2 regions of the Pseudoalteromonas piscicida genome follow, and region 2 is predicted to be linked to the other one. Evidence: predicted binding sites of a transcription regulator. Region 2 holds the regulator's gene; the other holds the start of a gene.
The links. The regulator FliA, encoded in region 2, starts transcription of late flagellar genes. The targets are predictions, from matches to a motif close to CTAAAGNTNNNNNNNNNNNNGCCGATA.

Region 1: the regulator FliA is predicted to act here: its motif matches at 1,749-1,775, upstream of B1L02_RS02870 (DUF3530 family protein).

The regions. Positions count from the first base shown of each region.
Region 1 is NZ_CP021646.1:603,273-606,691, forward strand. It holds gene murU (N-acetylmuramate alpha-1-phosphate uridylyltransferase MurU) at 1-28, shown strand, start outside; gene djlA (co-chaperone DjlA) at 18-863, shown strand; gene B1L02_RS02870 (DUF3530 family protein) at 873-1,718, opposite strand; gene B1L02_RS02875 (DUF368 domain-containing protein) at 1,859-2,794, shown strand; gene B1L02_RS02880 (2OG-Fe(II) oxygenase) at 2,832-3,419, opposite strand, start outside.
Region 2 is NZ_CP021646.1:2,304,308-2,307,726, forward strand. It holds partial or broken gene B1L02_RS10770 (chemotaxis protein CheA) at 1-424, opposite strand, end outside; gene B1L02_RS10775 (protein phosphatase CheZ) at 438-1,214, opposite strand; gene cheY (chemotaxis response regulator CheY) at 1,235-1,618, opposite strand; gene B1L02_RS10785 (RNA polymerase sigma factor FliA) at 1,661-2,395, opposite strand; gene B1L02_RS10790 (MinD/ParA family ATP-binding protein) at 2,398-3,258, opposite strand; gene flhF (flagellar biosynthesis protein FlhF) at 3,251-3,419, opposite strand, start outside.

The DNA of each region.
Region 1 (3,419 bases), 1.7 Mb from region 2:
TAAGTTAGGGTATTGCGATGTGGGGTAAATTATTAGGCACAATTTTCGGCTTTTTATTTGGTCGTTGGTTAGGCGCTATTTTAGGTTTTTATCTCGGCCATTTATTTGATAAAAGTTTGCGTCAGGATTTTGATAAAGTCGGTGGCTTTCAAGGTTTCATGAAAGGTGAAGATCTGCATGAGCGCCAAGCCTTGTTCTTTTCTAGCTGTTTTTCTGTGATGGGGCATATTGCGAAGTCTAATGGTCGTGTCAGCGAAATCCACATTCAAGCCGCGTCTGCGTTTATGAGCGAAATGGGGTTGCAGGGTGAAGAACGAAAAGAAGCACAACATGCGTTTACAGCGGGAAAAAGCAGTGACTTTTCGATAAAAGAAGCGGTTACCGATTTTAAAGAAGCTTTTGCTAGACGCTATGACTTGAGGCAGCTGTTTTTAGAGATTCAAATTCAAATGGCATTTTGTGATGGTCATGTGTCTGATGCGGAGAAAGCCTTACTTAAACAGGTGAGCAAGTATTTAGGCTTCGCAGAAACCCACTTTCTATTCTTGCTAAAGCGCTACCAAGCAGAATTTGAGTTTCGCCGCTCGCAGGCGTCGGGGAGATCGCAACATCAACACCAGCAACATGGCGGCGGTCAACCAGCATCACAAGATAATGGCTTAAACCGCGCTAAAGCGTTGGCTGTACTGGGATTGAGTGAAGGGGCAAATGAGCGTGAAATCAAAAAAGCTTACCGCAAACTGATGTCGCAGCATCACCCTGACAAATTGGTGTCTCAGGGATTACCAAAGCATATGATGGAAGTTGCAAAGCGCAAAAGCCAAGACATTCAGTCCGCCTATGAATATTTAAAAAAGAGCTAAGCTGAAACACTATAAGACGTGTAAAAAACCGAGTAACTCCTTTCTGAGTCTCTGATGTTGGAGTGGATCGGTTTTTTCTCCAAAAAGCTCCCGTTGGCGATAATCAAATTTACTGTTTTTTCTCGCCCAGCGCGCTCTGTCTGGCGTGCTGTCCACCACAATAGGATTGTCAAAACTGTAGTACACATCCAGTAAAGCCGGGCTTATCAAAGAAAGGTTGGATGCCAAGTGCTTTTGCCGCGTTGCATTAGGCAGTTGTGGGCTAACAACGGTAAAGGCATCGATGCGTAGATTGGGTAGCGTTGCTAAGTGCTCAGCAAATAAACCAGCGCTGTTACCAAATGCGACAACCACCAGTTTCTCTGTTTGAGTCATGGATAGCGTGTTATAAAGCACCTCAAAGCGGCTGATCAAGGCCATTTTATATTCGTCGAGATTAGACTCTGAAATGGGGGCAAGCGCTTGCTGAGCCGGTTTTTCAGCATCGGGGAGCGCGATATCTTGCTCTAGCAGACTCGGTGCATAAGAAAGGTCCGGCGGAGTGAGGGTATAAGTGTCGTAGCCATCATCGCTTAAGCGTTTTGCGAGAAAGCTTATGCCGCTGTTATTGAGAGGCGGAGTTTGCATGTCGGGCAATAAGACTACGATGCCTTCGCGAGCGGCTGCCATATATTCTTGATGAAATACATAAAAGCTTTCGTTTTCACTCTCTAGTTTTATGAGTTGCGATGGATCGTAGAAGCGATTAGCATCCTGCTGATAAAGAGAGCCAAGTGGTGCAGCGTCAATATGTTCTGCTGCAAGAGCCCCGGTGGATACAGCAGTAACAAGTAATAAAAGCGTTCTTATGATCATGGTAAAAGCGCGTAAAATCTCATGATTTGTTATCGACCACTTAAGTGAAAACTTTAGCTGTCGCTATTTTTTAGCGTTTTAAGTTAAACTGCGAAGGGCATTTGATCCTACGCAGTAAAGTAAAATGAAAGGAGAAATTTGTGCAGTACAAAGATAGCAAACGAGACTATCTCTTGATGTTTTTAAAAGGGGCTGGAATGGGCGCTGCGGATGTTGTTCCGGGGGTTTCTGGCGGTACCATTGCTTTTATCACTGGTATCTATGCACGTTTTTTAAATGCCATCAAAAGTGTGAACTTACAGGCCTTGAGCATATTGCGCCGTGACGGCCTAAAAGCAACTTGGCAGTACATTGATGGTAGCTTTTTACTTGCAGTATTTTCCGGTTTGCTAATTAGTGCGGCTTCTTTGGCAAAGGTGATCACCTATTTATTGGAAGCACACCAAACACTGGTGTGGTCATTTTTCTTTGGTCTTATCGTTGCTTCTTTTATCTATGTTGCAAAACAAGTCTCTCATTGGAACGGCCAAAATATTATCGCCTGCGCAGTTGGGGCTATCGTGGCCTTCGCTATTACTTCCCTTTCACCGGCAGAAGCGCAGGCATCTCATTGGATGTTTTTTATCTCAGGTGCGATCGCCATCTGCGCGATGATCTTACCGGGAATTTCAGGGAGTTTTATCCTACTGTTGCTGGGTATGTATGGCCACGTACTCAGTGCCGTGAATCAGCTTGAATTTGGCTTAGTGAGTTTATTCTTACTTGGTTGTATTGTGGGGTTAATGTCGTTTTCGCGCTTACTCAGCTGGCTACTAGCGCACTATCAGCAAGTAACGTTCTCGCTACTCGCTGGTTTTTTACTGGGCTCGCTTAATTTATTGTGGCCTTGGAAACAAGTGCTTACGACTTACGTGAATTCCAGTGGTATCGAAAAGCCATTGAGTCAGGCCAATATTTTGCCAGCGCAATACAGTACGCTTTATGGTCAAGACCCGAATACGCTGGCATGTATTGCGCTTGCCATCGCTGGCCTTGCGCTGATCTTAACTATTGAAAAGATAAGCGAAAAATACTAATAAAATAGACACCTAGAACAATAGACACGGGTTGAGCTTACGTGTCTATTGTTCTAAACCACCCCGTCACAGAAAGTCGCGGCGCTTTTGCAAATGGCGCCACATAAGTCACTGAATGAATTTTGCTTACATCAAAAACCACCAGTGAATTAAACTTAGGTGCATAACTTTTAGTGGGGGTGCCATCGCGTTCAAAAAACTGCAGTAGCCCGCCCCAGTCAGGGTGCCAACTTTTGCTTAGGCTGAGTACATAGGCATAAACCCGCCCCTCAGCTTCAACAATATCATTATGCCGAGTTAAATACTGACCACCGATAAATCGTGTTGCTTGGGCAGAGGTACGGATAATGTTTTGTCCTGAAATTGCTGAAAAGCAGGACTGTACAGCGCTACTGTTGAGGTCATTGTAGAGCTTTTTCAGAGCGTCAGGGCTTGTCGATTCAATGGAGTGACGGCCATACATAAAACCAACACCACGCGATGCATAGCTATGTATATCCTCAAGTAATGCTTGTTGCTCTTGTGGTGTTAAGGCAAGAATATCACTGTCTTTGACTGACTTTGCTGCCCCGTTATGAAACAGTGCGAGCTGGTAGTCGAGGTTACAGAGGCACTCGTGTAGTTG
Region 2 (3,419 bases):
ATTCGTCAATCACTTCACTGACTTCATCTTCAGATGCAGGTTGGCTGAGTTTGTGGAGGGTTTCAAGCAACACAGGATCGGCAGCTTCCGGTTCCTCACGATTTTGAATACAAGCGAACATTTCGTTGATCGTATCCAAAGATTGCAAAATAACATCCATCAATTCAGACGTTACTTTTCGCTGCCCTTGTCGTAGTACATCAAACACGTTCTCTGCACCGTGACAGGCATCAACCAGTTCGGTCATGCCGAGGAAGCCTGCTCCACCTTTTACAGTATGGAAGCCACGGAAAATCGCATTGAGAAGTTCTTTATCTTCAGGATTATTTTCTAGTTCAACAAGCTGTTCAGATAACAGTTCTAATATTTCGCCTGCTTCAACAAGAAAGTCCTGCAAGATATCTTCATCGACTTCAAAGCTCATACACACTCTCCAACTAGAAGCCTAAACTAGATAGTAAGTCATCGACTTCGTCTTGACCAGAAACCACATCATCTCGCGATTCAGCGTCAATAATTGGACCTTCAGGCCCAGACAATTCATCACTGATAATCTCAGCTGTTTTTATTTCGCTTTCATCCGCTTTCACTGCAGCTGAAGGCGCTTCATCTGAAGTCCCAAATGCAGTCAGCAGGTGAATGAGACTATCTTCTACTTCTCTCACAAGCTCAATGACGCGGCGGATAACCTGCCCAGTCAAATCCTGATAGTCTTGAGCCATCAGCACGTTAGTCATCAAACCTTGTAATTCGTCTGTACGTGTCTTTGAAGTCTGCATAAAGCTGTCGAGATCATGACACAGAGACTTAAACTCACCGAGTTGAATATCTCTGCTCATCAACCGATCCCAAGTTGGCTTTATTTGTGCTAACTCATCCGCAAGATTTTGCGCAAGAGGTAAGCTTTCTTCGACCGCGTCCATCGTTTTATTAGCAGCGTTTTCTGTCATTTCCATAACATAATTAAGACGCTGCTTGGCGTCAGGTATAGCCTCTGTCGTGAGATCTGAGAGTCGAGTATCCAGCTCAAAGTTCTTCAAGGACTCGTGTAATTGGCGAGTTAGCTTTCCAACTTCCGCAAACAACTCCGATTGCTCTTTGTTAGCAGCTTCTAAAATCAGCTGGTCAGCTTTTTCTTGTTCACCTTGCTCTAGGAGCTCAACAAGTTGCTTGGCTTGTTCAAGTGTAATTTGCGGCGCAGCATTTACAGACATAGGCCATATCCCCTTGCTGTTTAGCCTAGTCGCTCAAATACTTTTTCAAGCTTAGTTTTGAGCGTGCCTGCAGTAAACGGTTTGACAATATATCCGTTTACCCCAGCTTGCGCTGCTGCAACAATTTGTTCTTTTTTCGCTTCTGCGGTAACCATCAACACTGGAATGTGCTTAAGCTTTTCATCTGCGCGTATAGCACGAAGCAGATCAATACCCTGCATGCCTGGCATGTTCCAATCAGTTACTACAAAGTCAAACTCCTGATTTTGTAGCATCGGAAGTGCTGTACTACCATCATCAGCTTCTTGAACATTGGTAAAGCCTAAATCTCTTAATAGGTTTTTGATTATTCTTCTCATAGTAGAGAAATCATCAACCACGAGAATCTTCATGTTCTTATCCAAAACTTCCTCCAGTGAGGTTCGAACCCAACTATTTTATGTACTCTAATTTATCCAGTCATTGATTTTAGCTTTAAGCTTTATCATTGCCTGACCGTGAATTTGGCTTACTCGAGATTCACTGACATCTAGAATGGCACCAATCTCTTTTAAATTCATTTCGTCGTTATAGTAAAGTGACAAAACCAGAGCATCCCTTTCGGGTAACGCTTTGATAGCTTTTACTAAAGACTCGTTAAAACGTTCATTTTTAACGTTATTAAACGGTTTGTCTAGCGCAAAATCGCTGTTTGCCGGGGTTATCACATCTTCATCAACCCCAAGATCCTCAATGCCGATAACTTTACTTGCATTTACATCATGTAAAATATGATGGTACTCATCTAAAGATATATCAAGTTTTTCAGCGATTTCAGTGTCTTTTGGTTCTCGACCAAGGAGAGATTCTAACTCAGAGATGGCCTCAGCAACCATTCTGCTATTTTTGTGAACAGAACGAGGGGCCCAATCACCGCGGCGGATTTCATCTAGCATTGCACCTCGAATGCGGATCCCCGCAAAGGTCTCGAAACTAGCTCCTTTAGTTGCATCGAAATTTTTAGATGCCTCAATCAATCCGATCATTCCTGACTGGATGAGGTCGTCGAGTTGCACACTTGCCGGAAGTCGAGCAATCAGGTGGCACGCCACTTTTTTGACAAGTGGAGCATGCCGTTCAACCACCTTATGAATGTGGTCTGAAGTTTGATATCCCGCAGCTCTATTGACCGGAGAAGCCATAATCACCCGTTTACAAGTTGTTCAATGAAAAATTCTAGATGACCGGAAGGTTGATGCGGAATTGGCCATTTAACTGCCTTAGCGGCAAGTCCCTTAATCGCAATCGCCGCAGGGGAGCTCGGAAATAAATCTACGATAGCTCTTTGTCTGCGAGATGATTTACGCATGTTTTCGTCAAACGGTACGGTGGCCACTAATTCCAGTGCAACATCAAGAAAACGGTCTGTAACTTTTGAAAGTTTAGCAAATAATTCTTGCCCTTCACGCATACTGCGAACCATATTGGCAACAATTTTAAAACGGTAGACACCATGCTCTCTGCTTAAAACTTTGATCAACGCGTAAGCATCGGTAATGGAAGTCGGTTCATCACACACAACAACCATCACATCCTGTGCAGCTCGAGAGAAGCTCAGAACCATATCTGAGATACCTGCTGCAGTATCAACAATTAATACATCAAATTGGGTGTTAAGCTCGCTAAATGCGCGAATAAGTCCTGCATGCTCCGCAGGAGTCAGCTCTACCATATTTTGAGAGCCTGAGGTCGCCGGCACAATTTTGATACCTGCGGGACCTTCTACGAGAATCTCATCGAGTTCACACTCCCCCGACAACACGTGTGACAGATTCTTTTCTACCCTTAGACCTAACATCACATCACAGTTTGCCAAGCCCAAGTCCGCATCTAAAACGAGAACTCGCTGTCCTTGTTGGCCCATAGCGATGGCAGTATTGAGCGAGACGTTGGTTTTACCCACCCCACCTTTTCCACCGGTCACGGCTATTACTTTTACACCCTGGTTGCTATTTTGACTCATTCTACGCAGGCCACTTGCTTGATCTAAAACTGTGTTAATCATACATTCCTACTGACTCTGACGCTACAGGTACACGTCGAGAGTGCTGTGCTTTTATTCTTTTTAAATACAATTGCTCAGCCTTTTTTACTAGCTTTTGAGCATTTGCTACACGAATGTCTTCCGGCACTCGCTGACCGTTGGTAAGATACCCTATTGGCAAG